One region of the Paenibacillus sp. FSL H8-0079 genome, then DNA from elsewhere that is predicted to be linked to it. Evidence: a T-box and tRNA genes for the amino acid it is inferred to sense, from the RefSeq annotation. Region 1 holds a T-box; the other regions hold tRNA genes.

Region 1 (7,931 bases):
GCACATGCTATCCCGCTCCCGCACAACCAACAAATCGTAAAACTTAGTAACGGTCTGCCTTTCATTTCTACCCCTCCTTCATTTCACCCGTTGAACGCAGAAAAACCCCCGGAAAGCCAATTCAGGCTTGCCGGAGGTTCTCCCTCACGTATTCGATCATATTTACATTAATTGCTCACAGTCATCATCGTTTCCCGCGGTGGCTGATAATTCTCCAGTCTGCGGAACGTTATGCCCTTCTGTTGCATCATGTTAGTAACCTTGCCGGTATCTTTAGGATAAGAACGATGAAAGACGATTTCTGTAATCCCACTATTCGCCAGCATATTGGCACATGTCCAGCACGGTTCATCGGTCACATACACGGATGAGCCTTCCCGGTCAATTCGATCTGTGAATAAAAGTAAATTTTGCTCCGCATGGATTGTGCGAATACAGCGTTGCTTTTTGACCATTTCTTCCTGACCATCAGTCACGACCAACTCATATTCTTCCGATATCATGCAACCTGCTTCAGAACAATCCGGGACGCCAGTGGGTGCACCATTATAGGCTGTTCCCAGCAGTTTCTTTCCCTGAACAAGAACGGAACCCACGTGACGACGCGAACAGCGGGAACGGGTCGAGACCATATATGCGATGTCCATAAAATACGTGTCCCAGTCCTTGCGTACCTCTACTGTACTCATGCTGCTTTCCTCCCGCTCAACACAATTTTTATTCTAATATTACCGGATCTGCACATACGGTGCCATCTTCTCAAGCATCTTCATGCCGATTCCTTTGACCTTCGTCAGATCACTGACTTTTGCAAAAGGACCGTGTGCATTCCGATAGTCCAAAATAGCCTGAGCTTTCTTCTCTCCGATTCCGGGAAGCTCTGTAAGCTTGGAGACAGGCGCTGTATTCACATCAATTTTCCCACTGTCACCAGATTCCTCACGAACTACAGGTGCATTACTGTTCGAAGCCGTCTCGGAGGTAACCGAAGGATTCGAGTTCGTACTTTGCGCAACTGGTTCAATCGAATTTGAGGTGTCTGGTGGATTATCATTCGTCTGATTTGGAGCTTGAACTCCCGAAACACCTTCAACCCCAACGCTCGAAAGCTCTTTAGACTCTCCTGCCTTTGCATCATTCCCAGTCTGCATTCCACTTGCATCCGATCCTGAAGATGCTCCTGTATTGCCCTGAACCGAATTAGCCGACAGTACAGCAGGGAGTTCCTGCTCTATCGTCGGCTTCTCGGTGCCGAGCTGCAAGGGTTCCCAGCCACTAGGTGGTTGTTCACTTTTGCCCGACCATAATATAAGTATACTTCCAACCACCGCAGCAGCGATGGTCATTCCTTTATTCCATCTCATTCTTCCACACCTCTCCCTGAATTCAAAATCATTCATTTCGAACACGGGCGGTGCTTCCGAACCGTTGAATTTTCCTGATGAAACAAGTTATGCATTTTTCATGTCATGTGAAACAGGTCCTCACGCATAGAATAGAGGGAATGAACTGCGCCAGTACCGTAAAGCATGAAAGGAGGCCTGAAACAATGAAGGTTGGATTTATCGGAACCGGCAGCATGGGCAGCCTGTTGATCTATGCCCTGATCCAATCGGGTGCACTCGAGCCCCGGCAGATCGCCGCCAGCAATCGAACCCCGTCCAAAGTACGTCAGTTATCCCTCCGTTACCCCGGTCTGCATGAATCCCAGAGCAATCGGGAAACGGTGATCCGAAGCAATATCATCTTCCTGTGCGTGAAGCCGCTTGAATTCAAACATGTCATTGACGACATCCTGCCTGTCGTGAATCCCAATCATATAATTGTCTCGATCACCAGTCCCGTGCAGCTGCGACATCTGGAATCTTCACTTCCTTGCAAAGTCTCCAAGGTAATTCCCAGCGTCACACACCAAGTCGGCAGTGGAGCGTCCCTCTGCATACATGGCGAACGAATGACCAGTGAAGACCGCGCTGTGTTGGAAAGTCTGCTCAGTCACATAGGCAGGCCGTACCAGGTGGATGAAGCCTGTACAAGAATCACATCCGACTTCTCTAGCTGCGGACCTGCATTCATATCGTTCTTTTTGGAACAGTGGATCGAAAGCGCCGTGAAGCTGACAGGCATCAAACGGGCAGATGCCTGTGCTCTGGCAGGAGAAATGCTCCTGGGAACAGGCAAGCTGCTCACCGAAGGAGGATACACGCCGCAAGAGCTTCAGGCTCGTGTCGCTGTACCTGGTGGTATTACCGCTCAGGCACTTGCACTACTGAAGGTTAGTCTCGACGGCGTTTTCGACAGCCTGATCCACACGACACATGACAAATATGATGAAGATTTGTTAAAACTGGATGAACTATTCCGAGCCGGCGAGATTAACCGGCAACAATATTAACGAGTTTGCCTGGAACGGCAATGACCTTGCGAATGGTCTTGCCTTCCAGCGCCTGCTTAACAGGTGCCAACTCCATTGTAAAGTCCTGCATACCCTGTGCATCCAGATCCTTCGCGATCGTAGCACGAGTTACAATTTTACCGTTTACTTGAACAACGATTTCTACTTCTGCATCCACCGTCATGGACTCATCATATTCAGGCCAAGCCACGTAAGAGATTCCGCCTTCATAACCCAGACGGCTCCACAGTTCCTCTGCCATATGTGGTGCCAGTGGTGACAACAGCTGTACAAAGTTCTCCATCGCTTCACAAGGCAGTGTATCGGCTTTGTATGCATCGTTGATGAAAATCATCAGCTGGCTGATGGATGTGTTGAAGCGCAGGTGTTCCAGATCTTCCGTAACTTTTTTGATCGTTTTGTGAGCAGTCCGCTTGAACTCGTCCGTTCCACCATCCACCGTAATCTTGTCATTGATGGCTCCTGTATCTTCGTTAATGAAGAGACGCCATACACGTGACAGGAAGCGGTACATGCCTTCAACCCCGTTCGCATTCCACGGTTTTGTCGCTTCCAATGGTCCCATGAACATCTCGTACAGACGCAATGTATCGGCACCGAATTCATTGACGATTTCATCCGGGTTAATGACATTACCACGGGATTTACTCATTTTCTCATTGTTCGTACCCAGGATCATACCTTGGTTCACCAGTTTGTGGAAAGGCTCTTTTGTATCCACAACACCCAGATCATACAGCACTTTATGCCAGAAACGAGCGTACAGCAAGTGAAGTACCGCGTGCTCCGCTCCGCCAATGTACAGATCAACTGGCAGCCACTGCTGCTGTTTCTCCTTGGAGATCAGTTCCTTGTCATTGTGCGGATCGATAAAGCGCAGGTAATACCAACAGCTACCCGCCCATTGTGGCATGGTGTTGGTCTCGCGACGTGCCTTCATTCCCGTTTCCGGATCTACCGTATTCACCCACTCCGTAACATTCGCCAGTGGTGATTCTCCAGTACCCGAAGGTTTGATCTGGTCGATATCAGGCAGCAGCAGTGGAAGTTGATCCTCCGGTACTGTCTTCATCGTTCCGTCTTCCAGATGAAGAATCGGGATTGGCTCACCCCAGTAACGCTGACGGCTGAACAGCCAATCGCGCAGACGATAGGTTACTTTCCCTTGTCCTTTTCCGTTCTCTTCCAACCAAGCAATCATCTTGGCAACCGCTTCTTCATTGTTCAGTCCATTCAGGAAATCGGAATTCACATGCGCGCCATCACCCGAATACGCCTCTCGTGTAACGTCTCCACCTTGAATAACCTCGATGATATCCAGACCGAACTGCTTCGCAAATTCCCAGTCACGTGCATCATGACCCGGAACAGCCATAACCGCACCTGTACCGTAACCTGCAAGAACGTAATCAGCAATCCAGATCGGCAGTTTCGCGCCATTAACGGGATTGATTGCATAAGCGCCAGTGAATACACCTGTTTTGTCTTTGGCCAAATCCGTACGTTCCAGATCACTCTTACGAGAAGCCTGCTCCTGATAAGCCTGAATAGCTTCACGTTGGTCATCAGTTGTAATTGCTTCTACCAATTCATGTTCCGGAGCAAGTACTGCAAAGCTCGCACCGAACAATGTGTCCGCACGGGTAGTGAACACTTTGATGACTTCCTCGCGACCTTCAATGGCAAATACAACTTCTGCCCCTGTCGATTTACCGATCCAGTTACGTTGCATGTCCTTGATGCTTTCAGACCAATCCAGCTCTTCCAGGTCTTCCAACAGACGCTCTGCATACTCGGTAATTCTCAGGACCCACTGGCGCATCGGTTTGCGTACAACCGGATGTCCGCCACGTTCACTCTTACCATCAATAACCTCTTCATTAGCCAGTACCGTTCCAAGTGCTTCGCACCAGTTAACTGCTACTTCATCAACATAAGCGAGGCCCTTATTGTACAGCTGGATAAAGATCCATTGTGTCCATTTATAATATTCAGGGTCCGTTGTACTGATCTCGCGATCCCAGTCATAGGAGAAACCGAGCGATTTGATCTGACGACGGAAATTATCAATATTGCGGAATGTAATATGACGTGGATGTTCACCTGTATCCAGTGCATGCTGCTCAGCAGGCAAACCGAATGCGTCCCAACCCATTGGGTGCAATACATTGTAACCGCGCATACGTTTGTATCGGGAAACGATATCTGTTGCTGTATATCCTTCCGGGTGGCCTACATGCAGACCTGAACCGGATGGATAAGGGAACATATCCAGTGCATAAAATTTGGGTTTAACCGGGTCCTCACCCGTTTTAAATGTTTTATTTGCATCCCAGTATTGCTGCCAACTTTTTTCCATGACTTGTGGCTGATAGCCGTGTTTCGGCTGGTTATTCTCACTCATCTATTGTTCCTCCTTCAGGTTATTCGCTTTAGCTTTAATTGCAACAAAAAAACCTCAGCATCCCGTAGCGTTTGCAGCGCTAGGGACGAGAGGTTGAATTCCCGTGGTACCACCCTAGTTAGCGGACGAACGTGCTTCGTCATCCACTCCCTTTGGACCTGTAACGGCGGTTAACCGATGCGGATTTCCATTCCTGAACCCAAGCTTTATACAAGCAGGTTAAACAGAATGGTGTAATCACCGCATTTCTCCAAGGCGAGTTCGCAAATCACTGTCAACCGGCTTGCACCAACCGCCGGCTCTCTGTTATGTACAGGAATCACTACTGATCCTTATCATCGAAATATGTATACAATATCGGGACCATTATATAAAAAAGCAAGCCCAAAGTCAATATTACACGTGATAATCACCCTTTTAAGCCACACGGTTCGTACCGTTCATTAACACTCGTTGTTGTTCAGGATAAACGAAAACGCTTGATGCCTTCCTCCAGATTATGAATGGTCCAATTCACATGTTCCTGATTATCATATTGACGGTAAGCGCACTCAATACGCAGCACCAGATCAAAGTACAAGTCATAGAGACTTCTTCTTTTCAGCTCACTTCCAGTCGTAATCGCATGCCTATACCCTTTCACAAAACCGGGAGTATAGTTAAAATGACTGAAATAATGCTCCATCAGAGGGTCTGCCCACAGTGAACGTTCAAAATCAATAATCGCTGTGATGCGCCCCGCGTGCACTAGTACATTGCCATCCCACAGATCCCAACTGACAAGCACAGGTTCTTTTACATCGTCCAGCACATCCGATTTTTCTTCAATCAAGCATCTCAATTCAGGGTAATCGATCAAAAATGTAATCCCCGCTTCTTCCCCATCGGTAAGAATGTCATCTATCAGATTCATAAATGCTTCTTTCCATGTGGAATAACGCTGTTTTTGCTCCGAGAAATATCCGAACTGCTCGCCCTTGATTTCATTAATTCGACGATTGTACCGACCCAGCTGGTGTTCAATGGCTTCCTGCTCTTTCGCAGAATACTGATCCTTGACCTGATTATAGGGTATTCCAGACATGTACTCCATGATAAAATAACGCGCTGGAGCAATGGTTAATGAATCATCATAAGCCAGCACTTTAGGTACGGGAACATCCTGTAGTTCCGTAATGAGGCGTAGTGCCTCAACCTCGGCAATCATGAGATCCTGCTCACAGCGCATCAGATTTGTTGAAGCCGACGGAGCAATTTTGAGTACCACCCGCTGTGCGTCACTCAATGTAATGAGATATGCATGATTGGCCCAGCCATCCACCATCTCCTTGTAGTCCTGTATACTTGCAGAGAAATGCTGCTCTATTATGGCATTCAACTGTTCTGACGAGAGTCTTGTTTTATATGTACTTTCCACGTCTACACCTCACCCTGACTATTGATTGATTCAATTAGAAAACGCTTTCTATCCGACTATTATCGCCTCCCTTACTTTAACTGGCAATACTTTTTGTCACGTCGTTATGTCTTTTCTTGCATTCCTTTACCCTATTTAAGAATATTGCTATTCATTCTCCATAAAAAATCAAACAAAAAAACTGCCCTTATGCACCATAAGGACAGTTCTCATTATTCACTCTTACTTCACAGCAACGTAGAACAAGCGCTGTGCGCTGTCTCCGGCCTCTTTCCATTCAAAATCCGCATATACCTTCACGTCTCTAAAGCCTGCCTTGGACAACTCCAGCTTCATCCAGTCCGGATCATACGCACGCTGGACATGAACTTCTTCAAAACGCTGGTACATATCCTTGCGACCATCATCCACACGTGAAAAGATACTGAGATGATGCTCAATCTCACAACGATCTTGATCCAATCCACAAGTCCAAATATAAGATACGGAGCGTTCATCCAGTACGAAAGGCTGCTCCTCATCATAACGAATAAGGGTATTGGGATGATGCACATCAAACAGGAACGTTCCACCAGGCTTCAGCATCTCATATGTGCGCTGGAATGTACGAACGACATCTTCTTGTTCAAGCAGATAATTGACGCAATCACAGAATGATATCACCGAATCCACAGGCTCCGGAACTCGCCAGTCCCGCATATCCTGCTGTACCCAACGTACACTACCTTCCCGATACAAGCGATGACCCTGAGGCGTAGCCTCCATCTTGCTACGTGCAACCGACAGCATATCTGATGAGAGGTCAATGCCTGTAACTTCGAATCCGGAGTTCACGAGCGGGATCGTAATCGAGCCCGTTCCACAGCCAAGTTCAGCGACACTTTTGGGCATTCCATGCTGTTCCCATGCTGTTCTTGCAAACCTTATCCAGTCCGGATAAGGCATATCTTCCATTAATTCATCATACACATAGGCAAATTTCCGGTAAGACATGTCAGGCACCGCACTTTCAATTTCATTTTCGAATTGATCTATATAAGTTGAACCAAAGAATATTTACACTGGACACTCCAATGACAGAACAACCTTCCGATCGCTGTTATCCCCAGATTTTTTTATTCCTTTTATAAAGGTTTAAACCCGGGGATAAAGGCGAACGCTCCGCTTCTTCAGGTTCTTTCTGTCCTCTCCGTTTCGTGTAAATGTTTAGTTCAATTTATATAACAAAAGAAAAAGCAGGGGCATCCGGTGTTTACCCAGCCTATCCCTGCTTATCCGAGTTCCATATTACAACTATTTAATCAGGAAGATTACTTGTTTTCACTTTGATCCGCAGGAGCAGATTCGGACAGATACGTCCAGCTTTCCTTTTGGACCACCAATCCGTCCTTCATCAATTTGCCCAAGGCACGTTTGAATGCAGACTTACTGATGCCAAAGCGCTGCTTGATGATATCCGGTGGAGTTGCATCTGAGTAAGGCATGCCGCCCATAGGACGCTCTTTCATAAAGGCGAGCAGCTTGTCTGCATCTTCGTTACGTCCAACTTGTTTGAGTTGAGTCATGGCCAGATTCACACGTCCGTCTTCACGTACCAGTGTCACCCGACATTTAACTTTCTCACCAAGACGCAGCATATGGCTACGTTCAGATGAATGAATCATACCAATCGCGCCAAAACCCAGTACACCGCC
Region 2 (7,931 bases), 2.5 Mb from region 1:
GTGGACGTAAATGAGATTGTAGTGAGACCGACAGCAAGCATGGCTTAAGTTCGGATCCTCTTTTGGTATATAATAGATTCAATTGATACGAAAAGAGGAGTTCAACCTTGACCCTACAACAATTAAAATATGTAATTGAAGTTGCCACACGTGGCTCGATGAATGAAGCAGCCAAAAGGTTGTTTATCTCGCAACCCAGCCTTTCGAATGCGATTCGGGATCTGGAGCAGGAGTTGCGAATTACTATTTTTGAACGTACCAATAAGGGAATATCTCTGTCTAAAGAAGGCGTTGAGTTTCTGAGTTATGCACGTCAGGTGGTAGAACAAGCTGAATTGCTGGAGAATCGTTATCTGAACGCCAAGCCATCCCCGCAACACTTCTCCGTATCGACGCAGCACTATGCATTTGCGGTGAATGCCTTTGTTCGTCTGGTACAGCAGTATGGTCAGGATGAATACGAGTTGGCGCTTCGGGAGACAAAGACCTACGAGATTATTCAGGACGTGAAAAGCCTGCGTAGTGAAATTGGCATCCTGTATTTGAATGAGTTCAATGCCAAGGTGATTAACAAATTGTTAAAAGATGCGGGATTGGTCTTCACAAGCCTGTTCACAGCCAAGCCCCATATCTTTATCAGTGTGAAGAACCCGCTGGCGAAGCAAGAGTCGGTTGCAATCGAGCAACTGCAGGATTATCCGTACTTGTCATTTGATCAGGGAGAGTACAATTCCTTTCACTTTTCCGAAGAGATCCTAAGTACGTTATCTCACCCCAAAAGCATACAGGTCAATGACCGCGCAACATTGTTTAACCTGTTGATTGGTCTGAATGGTTATACGATCTCTACCGGTGTACTTAGCGCTGATCTGAACGGAGACGAGATAATTCCTGTACCGCTGGAATGTGAGGAATCCATTAATGTAGGGTGGATAAGCCACAAGAGTACTTCTCTCTCTAATCTGGGTGTAGCATATGTCCAGGCTCTGCATGAGGCCATAGGGTCTTAGAAGTGTTAAATGGTTCATCAAAAGGCCGTTTCCGAATGAGTTGGAACGGTTTTTTTGTTGTACTATGATCTTTAAAGTATAGGGTGGTATGTTGTCATCCCGTGTAATAGAATGAAGGTATATGTCGAATGTGTGCAAGAGATCGAAGGGAGAACGGTTAGTGAGAGTTCTGTATCGGAATAAAAGTGAACAGCATGAGCTGACGGTATATGATACCAAAAGGCTTTATGGAGAGAAGGGACGGTTTCGTGTATTAGAATTCTCCAACGCAGCTGTGCAGGGCGCAATGGATCTGGATGAGCCTGCCCGTATGGTGCTGGAGTATCCCAGAGCGATGGTGCATCTAATGGAGCGGAATGATCCTGAATTTGATACCGTATTTGTGGTGGGACATGGTATTGGCACATTGCCAACCTACTTGTCTGATCGTCAGGTCAAGGTGGCTGAGCTTGACGCAGAAGTCGCAGAGTTGAGCGAAACCTTTTTTGGATATGAGGGAAGCCCTGTGCTCATTGGAGATGGTCGTGAATTATTAGGTCAGGAACCCGCTGGGACATATGATTATATTATTATCGATGCCTTTACGGCAACGGGTACACCCGAGCAGTTTATATCCAGTGATTTTTTTGCCATGGTCAAGGACAAGCTGGACTCGGATGGAGCTGTGATCCTTAACGTGTTCGGGCGTGCGGGCAATGATCGGCTTGTCAATGCGATCTATACGACACTTCAGGCACAGTTTGCCTATACACGTGCATTTGCATTACCTACAGAAACAGCGGATGAAGTTCAAAATCGCATTTTAATGGGTAGTCATCACCCGATCGAATTTCAGGTTCGTCAGATGGCAGGGTTTGTTGAACAAGAGCCAGAAGAAGGATATATCATTGTCGATTAGGGCGATTCTGAACAGTGATTCTTCCAGGGAAAGTAAAATGTCATTAAATCGTCAATCTTACGATGTAATTGTTAAGACTTCATAAACTCTTTATTTGATCTTAACAACTTTCGTATAAGATAGAGGGAATATGCCTTTTCATGAAAATCCGGGGGAAGTTATAAAATGATCGCAGAGAACAGAACATCCAGATTACGAAGAAAAATCAAAAATATCAAGAAGATCAGTCTTACGGCTTTGCTCGGCGGGTTGGTCACCATTTCAGTTTTAATGACGTTGACCATCATGGTTATCTCATCTTATACATCTCAGAAACAGTCACTCATTGATAACACCCTGTCGCTAAATTATGCGAGCGCAGTGCAGATGAGCCAAACGCTGGATTCGCTTTTTTATTCCATGCAGGACAGCTTGAAATATGCAGCCAAGTATTTCCCGGAGATGGACTACTCTGATACGGAGCAGTTGAATTCCACCTTAGATTTGATCCGGAATAGCAGCAATTTTTTTAATTCTGTCGCTCTGGTGGATGAAACGGGAGTAGTCAGGTCCATATCCCCCTATTCACAGGCCAGCGTAGGTCAGCATGTTAGTTCTGATGCAGCAAAAGCAGCGATTAAATCCAGGGCTTCGTATATCTCCGAAGCGTATCAGACGCCAAGAACGAAGCGCCGAATTGTATTTGTCAGTGAACCGATCTTTGATTCGGCAGGAGCGTACCAAGGGACGATCGGTGGAAATATTTTTTTGCAGGAAGATAATATCTTGAGTCTCTCCTTTGGGAGTCAGCTCAAGACAAGCAATGGTTCCTACTTTTTTATTGTAGATCAGAAGGGCACCTTGTTATTTCATCCGAACACGAATCGAATTGGTGAAAATGTAAGTAAAAATGAAGTAGTGCAGAAGCTGCTACAAGACGAGACGGGGAAAGAACAATACAAAAATCTGGCAGGTGTGGATTCACTTGCGGGTTATTACAAAGTCCCCTCAACAGACTGGGGCGTCGTGATCGTGTCTCCGACCCAAACGGTGTATGATCAGTTGAATCATCATATCCGTATGTTGTTGCTGTACACTTCAGTGCCTTTCCTGATTCTGACCCTTATTGTGGTGCGGGTTGCACGCAAGCTGGCCAGTCCTTTTGTTATGCTGGCTGATTTGGTGAATCAGGTTGATAAAGGACAAGTGGAGCTGCCTGTGATGAAGCCTCACTGGAACAGAGAGGCGGATCTTCTCACCCGAACAGTGGTTGGCGCGATGGCGAACTTTAGGAAACAGACGAACCAGCTAGCCTATGACGCCAGAACAGATGTCTTAACAGGCATGAACAATCGTAGAACCTTCGAAGAGGTTATCCAAGATTGGATTCAGAACGAAGTTCCATTCTCCATTATTGTTTTGGATATTGACCGCTTCAAATCCATTAATGATACATTCGGGCATCATGCAGGGGATGAAGTGCTGAAACACATTGCCAATATCATTCAATTGTCTGTTCGACCAGAAGATGTCTGCGCTCGGTTTGGTGGAGAGGAATTTGTAGTCTTGTTAAGGAATTCCGAGTCCAACGTGGCTTTTGAGATTGCTGAACGTATCCGTATAACGGTTGAGGAAAGTAATTTGCCTATAGATCGTTCCGTCACTATCTCGGCTGGGATTGCTGAATATCCGAAGCACTCCACAACAGCGACAGAATTGTTTCACTTGGCAGATAATGCACTGTATCAAGCGAAGGAAGAGGGGCGTAATCGTACGGTTACGATCCAGACGGTTATCAAATAAGCTAAGAAGCTGATCCCTAGGAACAAGGGACAGCTTCTTTTGTCTTGTATACGTCTGGCGAAACATCCGAGGTTCGTAGTGATAAAACGGTATATTATAGCAATAGCAGGGCGTCGAGGGAATAAGCCCCGGCACCAGCAAGAGCAACACCAAGTAACGATCCAAGCATCACAAGGTTATATTCGAATCCTCCATTCAGATTCCATAGTCCTTTGTCTGCGTGCACTTTGACGATCGCTATGATCATCGTAATCATGAGCAGAACGGCACCAATGATTATCCATAGACCGGCTCCAAACAGGAATCCACCGATCAATTCAGCAAGTCCGGCACACACGGCCATGCTCCTAGCAGGTTTCAGACCCACTGCCTCGAAGAATTCAGCTGTCCCTGATACACCCTCGCCACCAAACCAGCCAAACAGTTTCTTGCATGCATGTCCGACCATAATGATACCAATTACGAGACGAATGATGAGTAGGCCTGTGTCCAACATATGATTATTTCCTCTTCTCTGGATGAATAAAATGGTGAACGTAAATACGTCACTTCAGTGACGACAGAATAGAGTCGCATAGCGCCATCGTTCCAATATTATCCTTGGCGCTGGAATGTGGGACAGACTGATTCTGGCAACATTCGATGAAATGAGCCATTTCACCAACGAACCCACGCAGATAAAGGTCTCGATAAGCTCCAGACATGGGAGAGCCAGAAGGGGTAAAGACAGTATCTTGCTCTTCAAGAGATTTCCAGGGAAGGCTGTCCGAGTTGCGGGATTGATGAACAGTAAGTGTGTTGATCTCATCAGCTGACGCAAATCCGTTATCAAAGGTGACGAGCACACTTTCGCTCTCTCTTGACCATGCACTCATGCCGGTAAAGTACGCACTGCCCACGACGTTATTTTCGAATAAAATTGAAATACTCTGGTTAATATGTTCCCGGTCCTTCACGGTTGTGCCTGTAACCCGCACGGCTTCTCCGAACAAGAAACGCATCAGATCGACCATATGAATGGCAGCGAGCTTCATGAATTGTTCCTCATCCTTGCAAAATGGAGTACTGTCAACAGCGAACTTCATCTGGAATGAACGTACCTTACCTAGCGAACCGGCATCAATGAGTTCCTTGAGCTTCATATATACCGGAGCATAACGTTTCATAAATCCGACCATGACTATGACACCAGCCTTTTCGGCAGCTTCTGCTACAGTGGCGGCTTCCGCTGCGTTCCATCCGAGCGGCTTATCCACGTATACATTCTTGCCAGCCCGAATACATTCAAGGACAAGGGTGGTCTGATCTACAGGCTGTGCAACCACAACGACTCCGTCACAAGTTTCCTGCTGTAACATAAGCTGAGCATTGTCATACGCTTTTCCGTTGCTGCCAAAACGCAGCAGAGCTGCTTCAGAACGTTCGGTGCTGCGAGTGGCAATGGCCTGAATCTGCGCTCCGGCTTCAACAACAGAAGGATATATATTCGTGGATGCATGAAACCCTGCACCGATAAAGCACAGATGGGTTGTTTTCAAGGTGGATCTCTCCTTCATTTTTGCATTCTTATGGATGGTATATTTGTTGTTTAATGCTACGATAGGGTGTTTGAAGTTGATAAAAAAGGACATATGTCCTATTCATGAATAAAGAAAAAAGAAGTTGCATTTTTATTTTGGAGCATGTATACTCTGAATTACGGTAAAACAAGGAATTGCTTCACCGGAACGCTTTTCATCGATGGATGAGGAGATACATATTATGCGGTCGTGGCGGAATTGGCAGACGCGCACGGTTCAGGTCCGTGTGGGCTAACCCCCGTGGAGGTTCGAGTCCTCTCGACCGCATCTAACAAAAAAAGGTTCGTGAGTTGCTCTAGGGCAATTCACGAACCTTTTTCTGTGGATCATTAGTGTGAATCCGGCATTTTGCTGCTAGCATTCTCATGTTGCCGCTGGCGCAGAATGACTGCCGTGATGATCCCGGCAATGGCTCCTGCAATACCGAATAGCGTAACACTGGCAACCACTTCGAGCGACTGGAGACGAAACAAAAATGCTACACCACTGCCAAAAGTGGTTCCAGCGAGAAATCCGAGCGAAATTCCTAATTCTTTGGTTAATTTCATCGATTCACCTACTTGGAAATGTGAGATATGGATTTGCAAATATTGGGTACAGGCAGTAAAGTGTGATCAGGAAAATCATCACATTTTATTTCCTTTTTTCATTTTGTGGTTTTAACCAGGTAATTATGCATGATATTTCATATGGGAGGGTAAGAGCGAATGATTATGAACGAACGAATTGCAGCGTGGAATGAGGAAGCACAGGAGTGCACTTGCGGCCATCAACACCGAGTGGTGGATATGCTGATTCATCTGGAAGCTGGGGCCATTCAGAGGTTACCAGGTTATTTGTCTGAGCGAGAATACGGTCGGGTGACGGTTGTTTATGATCGACATACATTACGGGCCGCTGGATCTGATGTCCTGAGCAGTATACAGGAAGCGGGAATTCATGTGGATGAGATCGTTCTGCCGGAGAATCGTACGGGTGATATCGTTGCGGATGAAGCGGCTATTGTACAGGTCATGTTGGGTGTGAATCTGGAAAGTCAGGCTGTGATCGCCGTGGGTTCAGGTACCATCCATGATCTGGTGCGATTTGTATGTTCAAAAATGAACAAGCCTTTTCTGTCCATACCGACAGCGGCTTCAGTGGATGGGTTTACCTCTGCAGGTGCACCCTTAATTGTAAGCGGAATCAAACAGACATTTCAGGCTGTTCCGCCTGAGGCCATCTTTGCCGATATGAATATCCTGGAGCAAGCTCCCCAAGTGATGACGGCTGCCGGATTCGGAGATATGCTTGGCAAATATACATCCCTTGCAGACTGGATTGTTTCTCGTGATCTGGGCGGGGAACCGTTCTGTCCAGTCGCTTATCGGATGACAGAAGAAGCACTGAACAGCTGTATAGACCATGTTCAAGCGATTGCTGAAGGACGAGCTGAGGGAGTAGCTGTATTAATGGATGCGCTGATCGTTTCGGGCATCTCCATGCTGATCATTGACCATTCTCGTCCAGCATCTGGAGGTGAGCACCACCTGTCTCATATCTTGGAGATGGATCTGATGCAAGCGGGTGACAGACCGGTTCTGCATGGTGCCAAAGTTGGCGTAGCTTGTGCATTACTTACTATAAAATATAAAGAACTTGCACAGACATCGGGCGAACCCGTGTTTGGGATATATGACCATTTGCCGGAGCCTTCTCAGCTTATCGAATGGTTGGAACAAGTAGGCGGACCTGTGACTCCTGAACAACTCGGTGTAACCCCAGAGATGGTGGAGCATGCGTTCACAACAGCGCATACGCTTCGTCCTCGATATACCGGATTGAAATATATTAATGAAGTGTTGAACACAAGGTAAGGATGACTTTCATGAAGAACGGTCTTCTTGAGTTGTATAAGCTTAGCTTGTAGAGCACTGTAATGGCTCTGGTTGGAAGCAAAAGGCGAAGAAGGGTAGATTATCTGACATTACCGCCAGAAGAGCCAGGAGAGCACTTCAGGTTCGGTAGAGAAGGGATGCAGTTTATTTAAAAAGGCTCTGGCCTCCTTAAGGGAGAGCAGAGCCTTTTGGTTGTTCGCTTATTTAGTTGTTGCGACGATCTTTCAAGATGACATCTGCGAACAAAATAGTTTTCGGGATGCGGAAAAATTGCTCCGCTTGTTCCTGAAACGCAGCAGAAGGCAGCGTTCCCTGATGCAGCCATTTGCGGAAAGTGCCGGGATGAACCCCGATCCAGTGGCTGACATCTGTCACCGACAAATCATGGACCATACACAAGCCTGTCAGAATACGGTTACTAACCGGAGAACGGGTCACTGTACGCTTCATGAAGCGAGATGACTCGGGTTGACATATGACAGGGCTATTGCGGACCACTTCTTCATTGAAGAGAATATGACGCGGGTAGCCGAGTAATTGGCAAGTCTTGTCCAAATTGGTACTGCCGGGTATCCGTCCTTCATACACCCACGCACTGACACTGCGTGAAGAGATGGAGAGGTCTTCAGCGAGCTGAGATAACTTGATATCATTGGCCATCAGCACGGCAAGAAGAACACGATTGCGGATTTGACAGCGTGTCGGTTTGCGGAATCGTTTAACACGGACACCTTTTCCCAAGTATTTACGGTTGATCAGAGACCACGCCTGGATGGAATGTTGT
Region 3 (7,931 bases), 2.4 Mb from region 1:
CATGACAGTCCAATACAGTCACGTGAGACCTAAATGACATTTCATTTAGGTCTCTTTTTGTAAATAAATTTGGAATATAGGAGCCATGAACATGATTAGTGATACAGAATTGGACGCCCTGCGTCTGTCAGGTGAGAAAGTAAGAGTAGTACGGGACGAGCTGGAATCGAACGATGTGACCGGGATTGTGGTTGCCTGGGATGGCGAGCAGGTACTTATCCGGCGGCAGAATCGACGTGTCGTCAAGCTGGATCGCAGTTACCGATATCAGTTGTTCAGCGAGCCGCGCCAGAGTGCACTTAGTGAGTAACCACTTATAGTCACGGCAGAACCATGAACGTTTAATTGTTTGGAATTACCATGATTTCTTGGCATAATTGGCTCACTCGGGAGAGAAGATAGGTACAGTGAGGATAATCTGTAACTATAGCCGAGAGGGTGTGCTACAAGCCATGACATTGATGAATGATAAAGTTCATGCCTACAAGGATCAGATTGGAGCATTAAGCGATGTGCTGCCAGGAGTGGTAAATTCGTATCATGAGTTTACTGGAGAATGTTTTCAGCCTGGCGTGATTGATGCGAAGACAAAACAGCTGATTGCACTCGGCATTGGATTGTTCGCCAACAATGAGGTATGTACCTTCTACCATGTAGAAGAAGCCCGTGCTAAGGGCGCTACAGATCAGGAAATCATGGAGACCGTTGCCGTCGCTGGAGCTGTTGGAGGCGGACATGCCCTGTCTCAGGGCGCGTTGCGAGTGCAGAAGGCGTTGCAGTAAGTCTTAAGGAAATAATGTGAAAAATAAAACATGGTCATACCCTGTTAGTTACAGGAGTATGACCATGTTTTATTTAAAGTTCATCTTTACTTGTTTTACTGTTAAGTGTTTTATTGTATTTGTCCACGTCCGCAAATATTTCCATTACAGAATAGCGTGCCTTATAATTTATTAATGATGATTTAGTCCGATATTCAATGGTGGATCGGTCACTGGTCCAAATATAAATAAAAGCGTTATTATAGCTTTCGAGCTCTGGTTTACCATATTTGTTCGTAAGCTCTTCCAAAATTTCATCAGACTCCGGATTAGTTAAAGTGCCAAAATCGTAACTTGCTTCAATCAGTAAGTAATCGTCCAAAGGATATTCATATGCTTGTTTCATCATGTCCTCTAATTGCTCATCCAATGTCTTTCGTATCTCGTCTTTTCTTGCATCTGTCGTATTTACGTTATCAAGTTCCTCGCGCAATTTGTTGTTATCTTCTATTTTTTCTGATATTCCTTCATTATCCAATAAATTAGTAAAGGTGTATTCTGCGTCTACTGTCTTACCCAGAACCACCACATCGGAATAATTAATACTTTTTTCATGATCATTATGTACTTTTTCTTCATAGTTTGTGTTTCCGTTTTTTTCTTCAGATGAAATGACCTTGTTTATTTTACTCCCCCAAGAAACTTCTCTGAAATCTTTAACTGTTTCACTACTACATCCTAAACTTGCTAGTACTAGCATAAAGAAGGTTAAAATTAACATGATCTTTTTCAATTGTTCTCCTCATCTCCGTTTTATTTCCCTAAAATATTTTACATTGTTTAAGAAAGCAGTTGAAGACAAAAAATGGTTAAACAAAAAAGGCATCAGGTTATAAACCGATGCCTTTTAGTGTATGAATTACATTTTACCCAACATTTTATCGTACATAAATTGTCCAGTTACCCGACGTGCTGTCACGTAGCGATCATTGAAGTATGGATTCGATAACTTAGTAATGCTTACGCCTTTACTACTGGAGGCATGTGCGAATTGTCCGCCGCCAATATATACACCTGTATGTGAAATGCCTTTGCCCATCGTATTGAAGAACACCAGATCACCTGTGCGAATGTTACTTTTGGATACCGGAGTACCTGCTTTGGCTTGCTGCTGCGAAGTACGTGGCAATTCAATGCTGTATTTGTTGAAAAGATATCTCATAAACCCGGAACAGTCGAAGCCGGCTACAGTCGTGCCACCCCACTTGTAAGGTATACCTGTCATGTTGTTCACTACGGAGTTGATACTGCTTGCCTCTGTGCTTGTAGCCCCGGATGTAAATAGTACAGCTGCTCCAAAAATGGAGATAATCAGTTTTTTCAAAATCAATGTTCTCCCTTCGATGCCTACGGAGTTAGCTAAGGGTTCGGTAGAAGGTTCCCTATATTTCCTATGTATAAGAATAATTCACCCAAAATGGTTCCCCCGTTTTCAAACATGAAACTCGGCAATGAATAATTAAGTTTTTGTAACTATTTGAAACTATATTGCATAAATGCGTAATTGTCAAACCCATTTAAACCCCTTCGTAATACCTCAATGTTAGCGGAATTACGGTTTTTATATGAAAGCAGGGATCAAGTTTGGGTATCATTCATGACAAAAACGTCATTATTGATTCGCTTAAGACGATTTTGGACAAATAAATAGGTTTGTCATGAGTTAAAAGAACTATTCCGTAATGTTCAATTTAAGAGATTATATTCATTAAGTTGCATATATTGACAAAAATCGATTTTTTGCATATTATCTTCTTATCCGATCCACATATTGGGTGAAAATTGATTTTATTGTGTTATAAATTCAAATAAAGGAGGTTAAGGGACTAGTATCATAAGTAAGGTAGAAGTGGGAGATTTATAAAAACAAACATAGGAGAGTGTTATCTTTGAAAGCAAAAAAAATAGTTACTTTTATTCTGGCATGCACGATGGTCTTCTCAGCAGTTGGAATGGTGGTTCTTCCTGTAACAACGGTGTCAGCTGCTGATGCAACAGGTACGACAGCAAGTATTTCTGATATTCTGAAGAACCAGCGGCCAGATGGAGGTTGGAGAAAAGACTATAAACAAACAAGTGGAGAATGGGCGAAGTCCACCATTGACAACAAGGCTACATACTCAGAAATTAGAAGATTGGCGAAGGAATTCAAAAAGACCAATGATCCGCGTTATTCCACAGCTGCAATCAAAGGAATTAACTTTTTGATCAACATGCAGTATTCAAACGGCGGATGGCCACAAGTCTACCAAAGCTCGGGATATCACAAACACATCACTTACAATGATGATGCGATGATTAATGTAATGATCATGCTGGATGAAGTAGCAACACGCAAAGGTGACTTCTCGTTTATCGACAGCACACTTGCTAACCGTAGTAAAAATTCAGTTGCCAAAGGTGTGGATGCGATTCTGAATACACAGGTCGTTGCAGGCGGTAAGCTGACAGTATGGGGACAACAACATGATTCCAGTTCCCTTAAACCGGCAAGCGCAAGAATCTATGAAGTACCCTCGTTGACGGCTGGAGAGAGTGTAACGATTGTTAAATTCCTCAAAACCAGACCTGCTAACGCTAAAATTACAGCATCCATTAAAGCAGCTGAGGCTTGGTTTAACAAAGTGAAAATTACAGGCTACAAGTATGAAAGAGCAAACGGAGACAGCAAAATTATCGCTGATTCCAAAGCTGCACCGATCTGGGCTCGCTTCTATGAAGTGGGAACGGATAAACCGATCTTTATTGGTCGTGACGGGGTAGTTAGATACAAATTAAGTGATATTGATAAAGAAAGAAGAGGCGGTTATGCATGGTATGGCAACTGGCCTTCCAAGCTGTAATTCGTAATAAGCCTCAGGTTTCATAGAGTTAATCCCTAGTAACGATAAGTAAAGCCCGAACCAGACAAGGACGTCTGGTTCGGGCTTTATTGTTATTACTTTCAGTGTTGACACGATAGATTGCACATGATATATTATTTCTTGTCGCCGAGATACATATCACGGAGATACATATTATGCGGTCGTGGCGGAATTGGCAGACGCGCACGGTTCAGGTCCGTGTGGGCTAACCCCCGTGGAGGTTCGAGTCCTCTCGACCGCATCGAAAAAAAGGTTCCTCGTTAGGCTAACGCCTTCGAGGAACCTTTTTGTTTTGTACATAAACAACTTGTATCGTCAAATGAGTTACTGAGCGGACACCTGGATACTATCGATATTCGGACCTTCAGTACCGGTCGTGACTACTTTAATGGTATTGGTTCCCGAGTTCATGGGTACTTGAATTGTTTTTTCACCCCAGGTGGACCAGCTACCCGTTGCAGAAAATGGGGTATTGCTGATCACTTTGGTTCCATTCACGAAAACATCAAGGTTACGGGTGCCACTTTCCAACGCATAACGAAACTTTACGTTTTTGGTGCCGCTTATCGTATTGTTGATGTTATTCCATTGAATGCCCGAGTTCGTCAACGCATTGAAATTAATATACCCTGAGCCTGTGTAGCCGGGATAGATCATCTCAATTGCAGCATCGGAGAGCGTCGTTCCTGTCTCTGCTTCATACGTCGTGCCACTACCTGTATTGCCACCACCACTGCCCGTAAAATTAGCAACAAACGTGGTCACACTTTGAGCTGGGAGTTGAGCAGTAAAGGCTGCATTGGACAACGTAATTGGTGCTCCGCTTGCCAGATTACGACTACTATCGGTTACCCATGAGGATACTGTGGAAGCATTACCGTTTTGCAAAACAAATTTCTGACTCGTTGCAGAAGTGCTTCGGTTAATCGCTACAATGACAACTTTGTTATCCCCCTTGTAGGCAGAAACAAATGTGTTCGTATCCGGGTTCTTGGTGGCATCTACTCTAAGATAGCCTGGACGTACAAATTTGGAGAAGTGAGCCATATTATAACCGCGTTTGCTAATCGTTCCGTCCTCTTTCATCGGACCATACTGTCTGCGGATGTACCACCATACATAAGCCTGGAAATCCCCTTCGACCATAGCGCTGTGCATGTGATAGGAAACGTCAAGCGCTTCGGGCCAGCGGTCTGCGGAGTTACTATCGCTATTCGGATAATAGACTTCAGTCATCCAGAGTTCTTTACCGGCGCCTTTTTGCTTGAAGAGTGGATATGCAAAATCTTTGATCTGGGTCCCGTATGTGTGTGCTCCCAGAATGTCCATATTAGCGAGTGCCTGCGGGTCGTTCAGAATGGGGTCAGATATGTTTTTGAGATACTGGAATGACTCGGGTGCCATCACTTTTGTACCTTGAATGGAGCCTGCATTCTCTTTCATAAAACGAAGGATCTCCTGAGGTGTCCACCAGGTCCAGTCGTGTGCATAGTCGGGCTCATTTTGTACCGAAATGGCATAGAGGTCCACGCCGTTATTTTTCATGTAGGTTACAAAGTCATTAAGATGCTGTGCATATGCAGTATACTTGTCGTACTTCAGGCGTTTGGCATTGGTATCTCCATTGTGATTGAACGTTTCAACCATGTCGCTCGGAGGATTCCATGGGGATGCAAATACGATAGCGCCCTTTTCGATAGCCCGTTTGGCTGTGGCAACCTCACGAGACCAGTTATTTCGGTCTGGATCGACGTAGATTCTGAGTACGGAGAAGCCTAACTGGTTCTGATCATTGCCAAAAGCAGTTTCTCGTTGAGCTGCTGTCAAGTCACCGATCCAAGCGGGGTGGTTGATACCACCAAAACCACGAATAAGCTGTTTTTCAGAAGATAAATTAATCGTGGCATCACTTGCAGCCGAAACTTGTGTAGGACTAAGCATAAGGGGAAGAGCTGTTAAGCAGGCCAATAAAAGGTTAATCGACTTTTTTAATTTGAATTTCACTACTTTCATCCTCCTCTAAATAACCAATAGTAGAATAGCTGATGGTCTGGTATTCAATTTATGTAACCCCTTTCAAAACCTCCTTCCATAAATCATAGGAAAGATATACAGCACTGTAGCTTCTTTCATTTGTTGATTCTACTAAATTATTCCTAAACTGAAAACCTGACAAATTACAGTGTTTTTTCTAAATAATATCTATTTTGATGCACATAAGAAGTGGAGTTATCCAACGGAGGCATGTTGATATTTAAGGAAGGCTTTGGCTTACATATAACTCCCTTCATTATCAAACAATGAGAACACAGATCTACGGGGAGGGAATCATGATGAAGGAAAAGAGAAAGCATTATCGATTTTTGGCCATTTGCATGACATTTTTGGTTGTGATCTACGTTGGTGTTTCGGCAGGAGGGTCTGCAGCCGCAGCTTCTGAGTCCCCATCGAATCATAAACGGATGGCGATTATTATTGATGACGTCGGTAATGACATGAAGGGAACAGCAGAGATCCTGGCGATACCAGTTAAACTGACGGTAGCGGTGATGCCTTTTTTGCCAACAACGAAGAAAGATGCGATAGCTGCACATGAAAAGGGAATGGATGTGATCGTGCACATGCCCATGGAACCCAAGAAAGGAAGACCTGAGTGGCTGGGCCCGGGTGCAATCACATCCAATCTAACGGATGAAGAAGTACGGGAACGCGTGGAGAAAGCGATTGATGATGTACCCCACGCCATTGGCATGAACAATCATATGGGTTCTAAAATCACTTCCGACAAACGCATCATGTCAATTGTGCTCGACGTTTGCAAGGAGAGGGGCCTCTTTTTTGTAGACAGCCGTACAAATTTTCGCTCCGTGGTGGGGGAACTTGCGATATCCAAAAATATGCCACCTGTAGGGAATGACGTTTTTCTGGATGATCAAAACTCCAAGCAGCACATTCGCAAGCAAATGGATCTGGCAGCTCAGCATGCAATCGACAAGGATCGGTGTGTTGTCATTGGTCATGTTGGCCATACGGGGTTAAACACATCTGCTGTGGTTCGAGAATCAGTCTCCCGTCTTCAGGGTCAGGTTGAGTTTGTAGGTATTGGTGATCTGGTGCGCGAAGTGTGGAACTGGCATGCTGCTCCTACACTACCGACAGGTAATAAATAATGCCATTGGCAATGGATTGGGCAATTCGTTTTTGCTCAGCGGGATCACTCATTCTGGCTCGATCTGCCGCATTACTCAAAAATCCAGTTTCGACGATGACGGCAGGTTGCTTCACGTAATTCAATAAATAAAAGGGCTTGCCCCACACAACCCCATGCCCAGTCCGATACAATTCGTTCATGGCGTTCTGAATGGATTGGGCTAGCAAGTAACTTCTGCCTTCTTTCTGGTGCAGTACCACCGGGCCGTGTGCAGATGCTCTGGGACTCCAGTTTGCATGAATGCTGACCACGATATCTGTACTGACTTCTTCGCTAAGGCTTTTACGTTGGGCAAGATCCCTGGTATGACGGGAGCGGCTGTTCAGCCAGCGGTTCTCATCACTAAGTGCATAATCCCCAAGTCGGTTGATGATAACGGCATAACCTTTGCTGCGAAGCAGGAGATACACCTTTTGGCTAATGGCGAGGTTAATATCTTTTTCCAGCACACCTTGGGCTGACGTACCACCATCAATTCCTCCATGGCCTACGTCGAGCAGGATAACCGGTGCTGCAAAGGCATGATGGCTGGAACGATAAGCATCTCCATCGGTCACCGGTAGCATGGATGGACTATTCTGGGACGGAGTGGACTGAGCTGAACTTTGAGATACGGCAAAATCAAGATAGGCTGTTTGTCCATAAGCGACATCGGGCAGGATGGGAAGGCAATGGAAGCTGATTAGCAACGCCACCGAAGCGGTCAGCAGCTTATACATGGGAATACACACTCCTTCATGAAATAGGTATCAGATGCAGATTAATGACTGTATGGATACCTTTGGCATTAGACTGTGCATTCTGAGGGTTTTCATACTCCTTTCAACAAAAAAATGTTTAACCATTGCACATCCTGCACACAATAGAACTATCGTAAGCTCCGTGATTGAGCAGGAGCGGAGGAGGCAGAGGTTATGGCCAAAAGTGATGAGTTGGTAAAATACATTACGCAGCGTGTTGTTCATTATATCGATACACCCAAGGATGAGCGGAAAGGTCGCGCCAAAAAGAAAGAGCCGTGGGCAATGAAATGGT
Region 4 (7,931 bases), 3.1 Mb from region 1:
GCCGGATGCATTCCGGGCAGATGTCATGGGTGAATTCGGCGTGGGTATGCTTCTCCAGATAACTTTCCACGGAGTTCCAATGTTCCTCTTCGTCCTTGATTTGTTTGCAGACAGCGCAAATAGGCAGTAATCCGCGCAAGGTGCGCACGTCAGACAGAGCCTTCTTCAATTGGCGTTCTGTCTTTTTCTGTTCGGTAATATCCATGTGGGCAATCAAAGCGAGATCGGTATTCAGGTTTGAGTTAGTGTGAGATAGAGGGGTGAGTTCCACACGAAACCACCTCTCTTCGTTGTATACCGTATACACGCAGATGTCATATGTATGATTTCGACTAAAGGGTGTTCCGCGTTCTTTCAAATTCTGTGCGACAAGTGCCATATTGGCGTTCTTGCCTTGTAATGCCCAGGCTTCCAACAGATGCAGGTAATGTCTATGAGTACTGTTCGCATCCGGGTTGGGTAATAGTTGACCGAGTTCCTGTTGCCAGGCGCGGTTACAACTGTGGATAATCCAATCGTGATCAACGATGATGAGCTGGTGAGTTATGGATTGGAACGACAGCCTCTCCAGATCGGATGTAACATGTCTCATGGATGGGGTCCTCCTTTGGCAAAAATCTTATCTCAGTTCATCTGGAATATCCAAAATATCAGCGACCAGGTGTCTGAATCGGGTTGCTTTGCGTGTGCCGTGAATGAGATTGGATAAACGATAGGGTGGGATGCCGTGCTGTTCACAAAAAGTCTTCTGGTCCACTTGAAGTTCGGTTAGCCGTCGTTTGATGGCCCATCCGAACGGAGTCACTGGTTTTTTCTTGTTCAAAAGGGTTCACCCCTGGTTAGAATGTAGTATTCAGTCGCCCTTTCTTCATGTAGAATATATAGAAATGCGAGCTGTATATTTTATTATATACGTAAATCCGTCATCTAACAATTAAAAAAGACGGAAAAAAGTGTATTTTGTGATGTAAAATGGCGTAAATACGTTAAAAAAACCAATAAAATGACAAAAAACACGTCGGCAAGGAGGTTGCCGCGTGTTTTTTTGTTTGTCTGAATGAAGGGGAGTAGGTGTAGGTGGACAAGGATTAGGCCCTGTAGGCATGAAGTCCAGCTCCAAGCATATGGAAACTGGGGAAAAACGATTTCATGGACATCGAGGTTGGCTGTGCCAGTCCATCCGCAGCCGAGGCGCTGACGGTGTTCCATTCATTCTCCAGATCTGCGGCCAGGCGTACCGTCAGTTCTTTGATTGTATCGGTGTCCAGAGGAATGACTTTGGAGGCTTCGGTTATGCAGGCATTCATGGCTGAATGCAGATAACCAAGAACTGCCGCCTCGACAGGGATATCGAGGTGGTGGTTAATCCAGGCGTGAACAGTGGAGAGGCAGCCAACCGAATCATATTTGGCGAAGATCTGTTCAAGCTGGCTGAAATCAATCCAGGGGTGCAGAGCGCGTGCAAGTCTGATCAATCGTTTACCCATGGTAGCAGCTTGTTCTCTGAGATCTCCAGGAGTTCGCTGAACATGGACGAGCTTGTCGATCAGGGCTATCCGCCATGTATCCTTGTGATCTGCTGCGGTATAGATGCCTTTGATAGCCATGCCTTCAAGACGAACGATGCTGGGGTGCAACTGACAACGCATGAATGATTCGAGATCTTCAGCATTACGAATGGTACCCTCCTTGATATGGATATCCATGCCGAAGGAATGGGTAAACCCTCCAACCTGAATAGAGGAATCAAGCAGTTTAACATAATCGAGCAGCTTATTCCCACGGTTCACGATCATTCGCCTCCTGTGTTCGTTAAATGTAACTTTAAGTAACATTTATATTCCTTTTTTTTTGCTTTATGTTTGAAAATCCGAATTATATGATAGTTATCATCCCATAAATGTCCGCTTTTTGTCAATAGTGTCATTGAAATTCAGCAAATTAAATCTGTAATTCAATATTTGTGTTATTTTATATAACATTTAAAGTTAATTGTTTGCGAAATGTAGGGAGGGCTACGTATAAATGAATCAACAAGATCGGCTCTAACCGGAAAAGAGGGGATCGAATCTAATAATATGCAGTTCATGGGTAAAGATGACGAGAATATGCGATTTTTGATGAAAATGCCTATCTGAAAAAGAAGTAATAGAAAACACTTTACTTTTAGATCAGAACCCGGTATAATCAATTCTGTTGCCGATTATTTACGACATGCGGTCGTGGTGGAATGGCAGACACGCTATCTTGAGGGGGTAGTGGGCGTATGCCCGTGGAGGTTCGAGTCCTCTCGACCGCATCATATGAACGATGAAGAAGAAGCTTTCCGTTATTGGAAAGCTTCTTTTTTTGTCTTTTTTCGAACAGTATGACATTTGGGTTGAAAAAAAGGCCATCCATTACCGGGGGCAATGGTGCTCTACCTTCCGGCTACGGGTGGCCTGTGTATTATTTTTGGAGTAAGTTCTTGATATCTTCTTCAATCTTGTCAGGTGTTGTTTTGGGAGCATAACGTTTCAGTACCTGTCCGTTCTGATCCACAAGGAATTTGGTGAAATTCCATTTGATTGCTTTAGAGCCGAGCAAGCCAGGAGCTTCTGTGCTAAGGTGTTGGAAAAGTGGGTGAGCGCTTGAGCCGTTCACATCAATTTTCTCAAACATGGGGAAGCTCACGCCATAATTCATCTGACAGAACTCGGCAATATCGTCGGAAGAACCTTTTTCCTGTGCAAACTGGTTGCTTGGGAAACCAAGAACTTCAAATGGAGCATCTTGAAACTTGTCTTGCAGTTCTTGCAGACCTTTGAATTGAGGGGTAAGGCCGCATGAGCTTGCCGTATTCACAATCAGGAGCACTTTGTCACGGTAGTCGGACATTTCAACTTCTTGACCGCGAAGGGTATTCACTTTGTAATCGTAGACTGTCATCTAAATCGCCTCCATTGATATACTCTTATATCTTCTATTATATTGGTTGCAATTAAATATTGCAAAACTAATATAGTGTTAAAAGAATCAAAACAGACAAGTTGTGCAGAATACGTGAATGAATTGCGAAGTGATTTTCGTCAGAGTGAGAATTAGATAGCCTTGAAGAGATGGATAGAGTATAACCTTATTGTAAGCGTTATTATGGATGATTATTGGCAAAAATCTGCCGATTCGGTGATCTCTGCGGACTTTACACCGTCATGGCGGGGGTGTATGATTCATAACGTAATTTCAATTTAAACTAAATTGTACTTGAAAAACGAAACAAACGATAATATCGCTCGATCTTACCTTGAGATATACGAACGATGTTTTAATCGCTGAGTTTCCATTCATTGATGAATGGGAAACGGGGGAACCAACGGAATGCGCTGTCCAGGACAGTGGGCATTCATGGGGTGAATTTTCCGGTGACAGCCGGAAATAGGGCGACTCTCGCGCCCGAATCCGTCAGCTAACCTCGTAAGCGTTAAAGGGAGAGGCAACAAGCCGTACGCTGGTTCATGGTGTTTTCGCCATGGGTTATTTAAGAAGCGTTCGGGAGGCCTTGGTCCCCCACGCTTCTTTTTTGTTGTCTTTTCACGCCAAGGGAGGAACGAATGATGGATACTGAGATGATCTTAGTGACTGCTCCAAATGAAGCAGGACGCAAATTTATCAAATTGCTGATGTACAAAAAAATGCCGTTTGCCGTTCTAACCAACAGTGCAGGAGAAGAGCGGAGACTCCGCAGAATCGGGGTAGAGCATGTTATTCGAATGAATACGGCTGCAGCTCAAAAATGGTTTTTGCCGCAGGGTAGCGTAGGCAATGTGTTTATTTTCGAGAACAGTCTGAATCTGACCTGTCGTTATTTGCAGATCTGCCGTTCATGGACATCTAAATCCCTGTGTGTCATTACGGAGCAGAGTAATCCAAAGGGCATCTATCGGGGGATGGGCGCAGACCGGATTGTATATTCGCTCAATGGGGAAGTCGGCTTTCTCCTCAATGGTTGATGCCATAGCTTGTGATTGCTCAGGTGTAAGGTGCCTGTTATAATTGAATGTATTAGAATCAATTTCAGAATTCACTCAAGGTATTATGAAATTGATTCATCGATAAACGGAAATTTGAGGAGACTCATGCATAATGGTGGGTCTTCTTTTTTATGCTTACAAGGAGGAATTGGCGTGCCGGATGTAGGTGGATTAAAGTGGTTGTTTTTTGATGTTGGAGATACGCTGGTGGATGAATGGGAGCCGGTTGATGATATTATCGGACAATTCGTCCGTGAAGCTTGTGCTTTGGGGTATCCGGTGACAATTGAGGCGGTACGCGAACTGTTCGCGAACTGTTACCGGAAATATGAGCAATGGCCCATGAGAGTGGCTATTCGCACATTCATTGAAGACGAGAAGCACCAGAAACAGATTCAGGACAAGCTGAAGTTTCAAAAAGATCTTGAACGTCCTTTTCCTTCAGCGGATTCCGTTCTTCAGCAGTTGTCACGGTATTATCGTATTGGCATTATTGCCAATCAGAGTCCCGGAACGGAAGAGAGACTGGAGAGTTACGGATTACGGAAGTATGTTGACGTTCTGGCCTGTTCGGCTGAAGAAGGGGTGTCCAAGCCAGACCCTGAGCTATACGCTGTGGCCTTGAAACAGGCAGGCTGTGAACCGGAGGAGGCTGTCATGGTCGGGGATCGGATTGATAATGACATTATTCCTGCCCGGAAGCTGGGCATGCGCACGATTCGAATTATGCAGGGTTATGGGAGATTCCAGCCGGAACGATCGGATGACGAACGTGCGGATTGGACCGTTGATTCATTGGATCAGCTCCTGCCTTTACTGATACCAAACCAGGATTAGATGATTGCGTATGAGAGGTTCTACTCTAAATGAAAACACGTTGCTGTACAGCAACAATAAAAGGCTGATCACTTGGGTATAGCATACCGGAGTCGATCAGCCTTTTAATTATTTAGTCGATTAGAACCAGATTAGAACAACCGGATTGTCTGAATGATCAGATATACATTCAGCACAACGATAACAGCGGCAATGACCCATGAGATGATTTTGAGCCATAACTTGTTGGCGAATGCACCCATGCTTTTTTTATCACTCGTGAACATCACCAGAGGGATTACAGCAAAAGGTAATTGAAGAGACAGCACAACCTGGCTCAAAATGAGCAATTCTTCTGTGCCATGTTCGCCTGCAATCGCTGTAACAATTACCGCCGGAATGATGGCAATCAGACGTGTAACCAGTCTGCGCAGCCATGCTGGAATTCGAATGTTCAGAAAACCTTCCATAACAATCTGCCCAGCGAGTGTACCTGTAAGGGTAGAGTTCTGACCTGATGCTAACAGCGCCACACCGAACAGAATACTTGCAACCGTTGTACCCAATAGAGGTGTCAGCAGATGGTAGGCATCAGCGATCTCGGCAACCTGCGTCATACCAGCACTGTGGAATACAGCTGCAGATACAATCAGGATGGCTGCATTAATGAATAGGGCCAGTGTCAGTGCGATTGTAGAGTCCATGGTCGAGTACCGAATGGCTTCTTTTTTGCCCTGTGCTGTCTGTTCAATCTGACGGGTCTGCACAATGGAAGAATGCAGGTACAGATTATGCGGCATCACGGTTGCTCCAATAATACCAATAGCGATATAGAGCATGGCCGGGTTTTGCAAAATCTCAACATTCGGTACAAAACCATGGAGCACACCGCCCATATCTGGTTTCGCCAGGAAGAGGTCAATCCCGAAGCAGAGGGCAATGGTTGCCATCAGCACAATGACGAGTGTTTCCAAAGCGCGGAAGCCTTTGTTTTGCAGTACAAGAATCAGTAGTACATCGACTGCGGTGATGATCACGCCGTATAACATGGGAATGTTAAATAACAGCTTTAACGCGATGGCAGAACCTATAACCTCAGCCAGATCGGTGGCTGCAATGGCAAGCTCACACAGAATCCATAACATCATGACGACAGGCATGCTAAAACGTTCGCGACAGGCTTGAGCCAGATCTCGTCCAGTGACGATGCCGAGCTTGCCAGCCAGCGATTGAAGTACAACGGCCATCAGGTTCGAGAGTAGGATGACGGATAACAAGGTATACCCGAACTGCGAGCCGCCTGCGATATCTGTTGCCCAGTTGCCGGGGTCCATGTAGCCTACGGCAACGAGGTATCCAGGGCCTACAAAGGCGAGGAATTTCTTCCACCATGCAGCATTCTGTGGAACTTTCATGGAGTTATGCGCTTCTCCGAGTGAAGGCGCCATGCCCGCAGTAGATAATGATTCTCTTGAAGGGGCGTTGAACGGATTTTTTTTACTCATACGATAATCACCTGACTTTGAAATATTGATGCGGAATGAACCGCTTATGATATATCTAAATTTTTATGTTTATTGTTACATTGTACCCCTTCAATTATTTTTGTCTAGTGCAACTTTTATGTATCAGCACAAAATTTCTGCTGCAGCTTGAAGATGCCCCTTCGTATATTACCCAACCTTAGAGAAAATACAGCCATGAAGTTGAAATGCATGAAAATAATAAAGATGTAAAAGCTGATAAAGATCCAAAATGCGTTTCAAAATGAGCCAGAAGTTTAAATTGAAAGGAAGGCAGTTAAAAATTATATTGATGAGGGAGAGATTCTTAATGGAAGCTTTATATACAGCAGTAGCGACAGTTAAAGGTGGACGTACAGGTTCGGTGACTTCTTCAGATGGCGTGCTCAAGCATGATCTGAAAATGCCCAAAGAGCTTGGTGGTTCCGGTGGTGAAGGTACCAACCCTGAGCAACTCTTTGCAGCTGGATATGGCGCCTGTTATGAAAGTGCTCTTGCCAATGTAGCACGCAAAGCGGGCGTGAAATTGGAGAATGTGGTAGTAACAAGTAACGTATCCATTGGTAAAGACCCTGCGGATGACGGTTTCCAATTATCTGTTCGTCTGGACGTGAGTATGCCTGGTGTGGATCACAGTCAAGCCGAAGATCTGGCCCGCAAGGCGCATGATTTCTGTCCGTATTCCAAAGCAACACGCGGCAACATTGATGTTGTATTAAACGTAGTCTGAGATTTGACTTCCTGTAAGTAACGGGGAACATATAGAGCAGGGTATCCTGGATACCTGATGTTCAAGTACAAAGCCCTGCTGGCAATCGGCAGGGTTTTGTGTTGATTAAATATTGGACATGATGCAGGATATTCCATGCCAGATCGCGTACTATTTTACATAATTGCACTCCCACTTCATGCTACACATTCCATAAAGGGGGAACGAAGATGAGTATTGAAGAGATGATCGAGCGGCGATTTGTATGTACGAAATGCAGGAGCACAGATTGTAACATTAAGGAAATTTCCATGTCAGGAGCAGGCCTGAGCAAGGTGTTCGATATTCAGCATAACCACTACCTGTTTGTGGGCTGTGCTTCCTGCGGGTATGTTGAAGTTTTTGATCCAGATGTCTTGAAAGGTAAAAAACAAGGGCAGGTAGGGACGATTCTGGATATTCTGTTTGGCGGGTAGACATGCGCGAGTTGACATTGACCTGAATTTTCTTTAATATAACTTAGTACTGAGTAGTGTCATTGCATGAACCAAATTTGAATTAAACAGGTGATATCCATGTCTTATAGACCGCGTATTGCAGATTTAGAATTAGCTTATGGTAACAAGGAAGACGGATTGTATGAATTCAAAATGAATTTGGTAGACGGTACAAAATGCCGTGTATTCTACTCCCGTTCCCCGGAATGGAAGATGACCAATATCAGCCGTCTGCAGAAAACCCCTTGTCCAGTATGTCGCAAAGATTTCATTTGCAAATGTATGGACCAGTGGGCAAGTGACCTGCATCAACAGATGATCGACGACCAATGGATGGAAAAGGCAGTTACGGAGTAATTGTCGGACAGATACGAGC

Evidence for each region. A T-box is a leader RNA that pairs with one kind of tRNA and senses whether it is charged. The one in region 1 lies ahead of leuS (leucine--tRNA ligase), so its partner is inferred to be a tRNA-Leu.
Region 2: it encodes a tRNA-Leu, which carries the amino acid that the T-box ahead of leuS (leucine--tRNA ligase) is inferred to sense. The anticodon was not compared.
Region 3: it encodes a tRNA-Leu, which carries the amino acid that the T-box ahead of leuS (leucine--tRNA ligase) is inferred to sense. The anticodon was not compared.
Region 4: it encodes a tRNA-Leu, which carries the amino acid that the T-box ahead of leuS (leucine--tRNA ligase) is inferred to sense. The anticodon was not compared.

Annotation. Positions count from the first base shown of each region.
Region 1 covers NZ_CP150300.1:4,670,890-4,678,820, forward strand. The annotation lists gene MHI06_RS20915 (ComEC/Rec2 family competence protein) at 1-65, opposite strand, end outside; gene MHI06_RS20920 (deaminase) at 168-689, opposite strand; gene MHI06_RS20925 (helix-hairpin-helix domain-containing protein) at 729-1,364, opposite strand; gene comER (late competence protein ComER) at 1,550-2,395, shown strand; gene leuS (leucine--tRNA ligase) at 2,376-4,820, opposite strand; T-box leader at 4,899-5,168, opposite strand; gene MHI06_RS20940 (aminoglycoside phosphotransferase family protein) at 5,281-6,237, opposite strand; gene MHI06_RS20945 (class I SAM-dependent methyltransferase) at 6,460-7,230, opposite strand; gene MHI06_RS20950 (S1-like domain-containing RNA-binding protein) at 7,548-7,931, opposite strand, start outside.
Region 2 covers NZ_CP150300.1:2,199,902-2,207,832, forward strand. The annotation lists gene MHI06_RS09975 (SDR family oxidoreductase) at 1-48, shown strand, start outside; gene MHI06_RS09980 (LysR family transcriptional regulator) at 108-1,010, shown strand; gene MHI06_RS09985 (fused MFS/spermidine synthase) at 1,171-1,908, shown strand; gene MHI06_RS09990 (sensor domain-containing diguanylate cyclase) at 2,074-3,690, shown strand; gene MHI06_RS09995 (DoxX family protein) at 3,785-4,186, opposite strand; gene MHI06_RS10000 (Gfo/Idh/MocA family oxidoreductase) at 4,236-5,228, opposite strand; tRNA gene MHI06_RS10005 (tRNA-Leu) at 5,454-5,537, shown strand; gene MHI06_RS10010 (hypothetical protein) at 5,600-5,818, opposite strand; gene MHI06_RS10015 (sn-glycerol-1-phosphate dehydrogenase) at 5,978-7,126, shown strand; gene MHI06_RS10020 (helix-turn-helix transcriptional regulator) at 7,352-7,931, opposite strand, start outside.
Region 3 covers NZ_CP150300.1:2,289,522-2,297,452, forward strand. The annotation lists gene MHI06_RS10440 (hypothetical protein) at 92-310, shown strand; gene MHI06_RS10445 (carboxymuconolactone decarboxylase family protein) at 453-782, shown strand; gene MHI06_RS10450 (hypothetical protein) at 856-1,554, opposite strand; gene MHI06_RS10455 (C40 family peptidase) at 1,681-2,145, opposite strand; cyclic di-AMP (ydaO/yuaA leader) riboswitch at 2,151-2,282, opposite strand; gene pelA (pectate lyase) at 2,702-3,664, shown strand; tRNA gene MHI06_RS10465 (tRNA-Leu) at 3,843-3,926, shown strand; gene MHI06_RS10470 (carbohydrate-binding protein) at 4,010-5,689, opposite strand; gene MHI06_RS10475 (divergent polysaccharide deacetylase family protein) at 6,016-6,855, shown strand; gene MHI06_RS10480 (N-acetylmuramoyl-L-alanine amidase) at 6,830-7,615, opposite strand; gene MHI06_RS10485 (YqzE family protein) at 7,811-7,931, shown strand, end outside.
Region 4 covers NZ_CP150300.1:1,602,108-1,610,038, forward strand. The annotation lists gene MHI06_RS07040 (hypothetical protein) at 1-592, opposite strand, end outside; gene MHI06_RS07045 (hypothetical protein) at 620-823, opposite strand; gene MHI06_RS07050 (urease accessory UreF family protein) at 1,089-1,790, opposite strand; tRNA gene MHI06_RS07055 (tRNA-Leu) at 2,217-2,299, shown strand; gene MHI06_RS07060 (glutathione peroxidase) at 2,449-2,928, opposite strand; cyclic di-AMP (ydaO/yuaA leader) riboswitch at 3,300-3,475, shown strand; gene MHI06_RS07065 (hypothetical protein) at 3,591-3,989, shown strand; gene MHI06_RS07070 (HAD family hydrolase) at 4,164-4,847, shown strand; gene MHI06_RS07075 (Nramp family divalent metal transporter) at 4,979-6,274, opposite strand; gene MHI06_RS07080 (organic hydroperoxide resistance protein) at 6,660-7,079, shown strand; gene MHI06_RS07085 (zinc ribbon domain-containing protein) at 7,289-7,534, shown strand; gene MHI06_RS07090 (hypothetical protein) at 7,634-7,912, shown strand.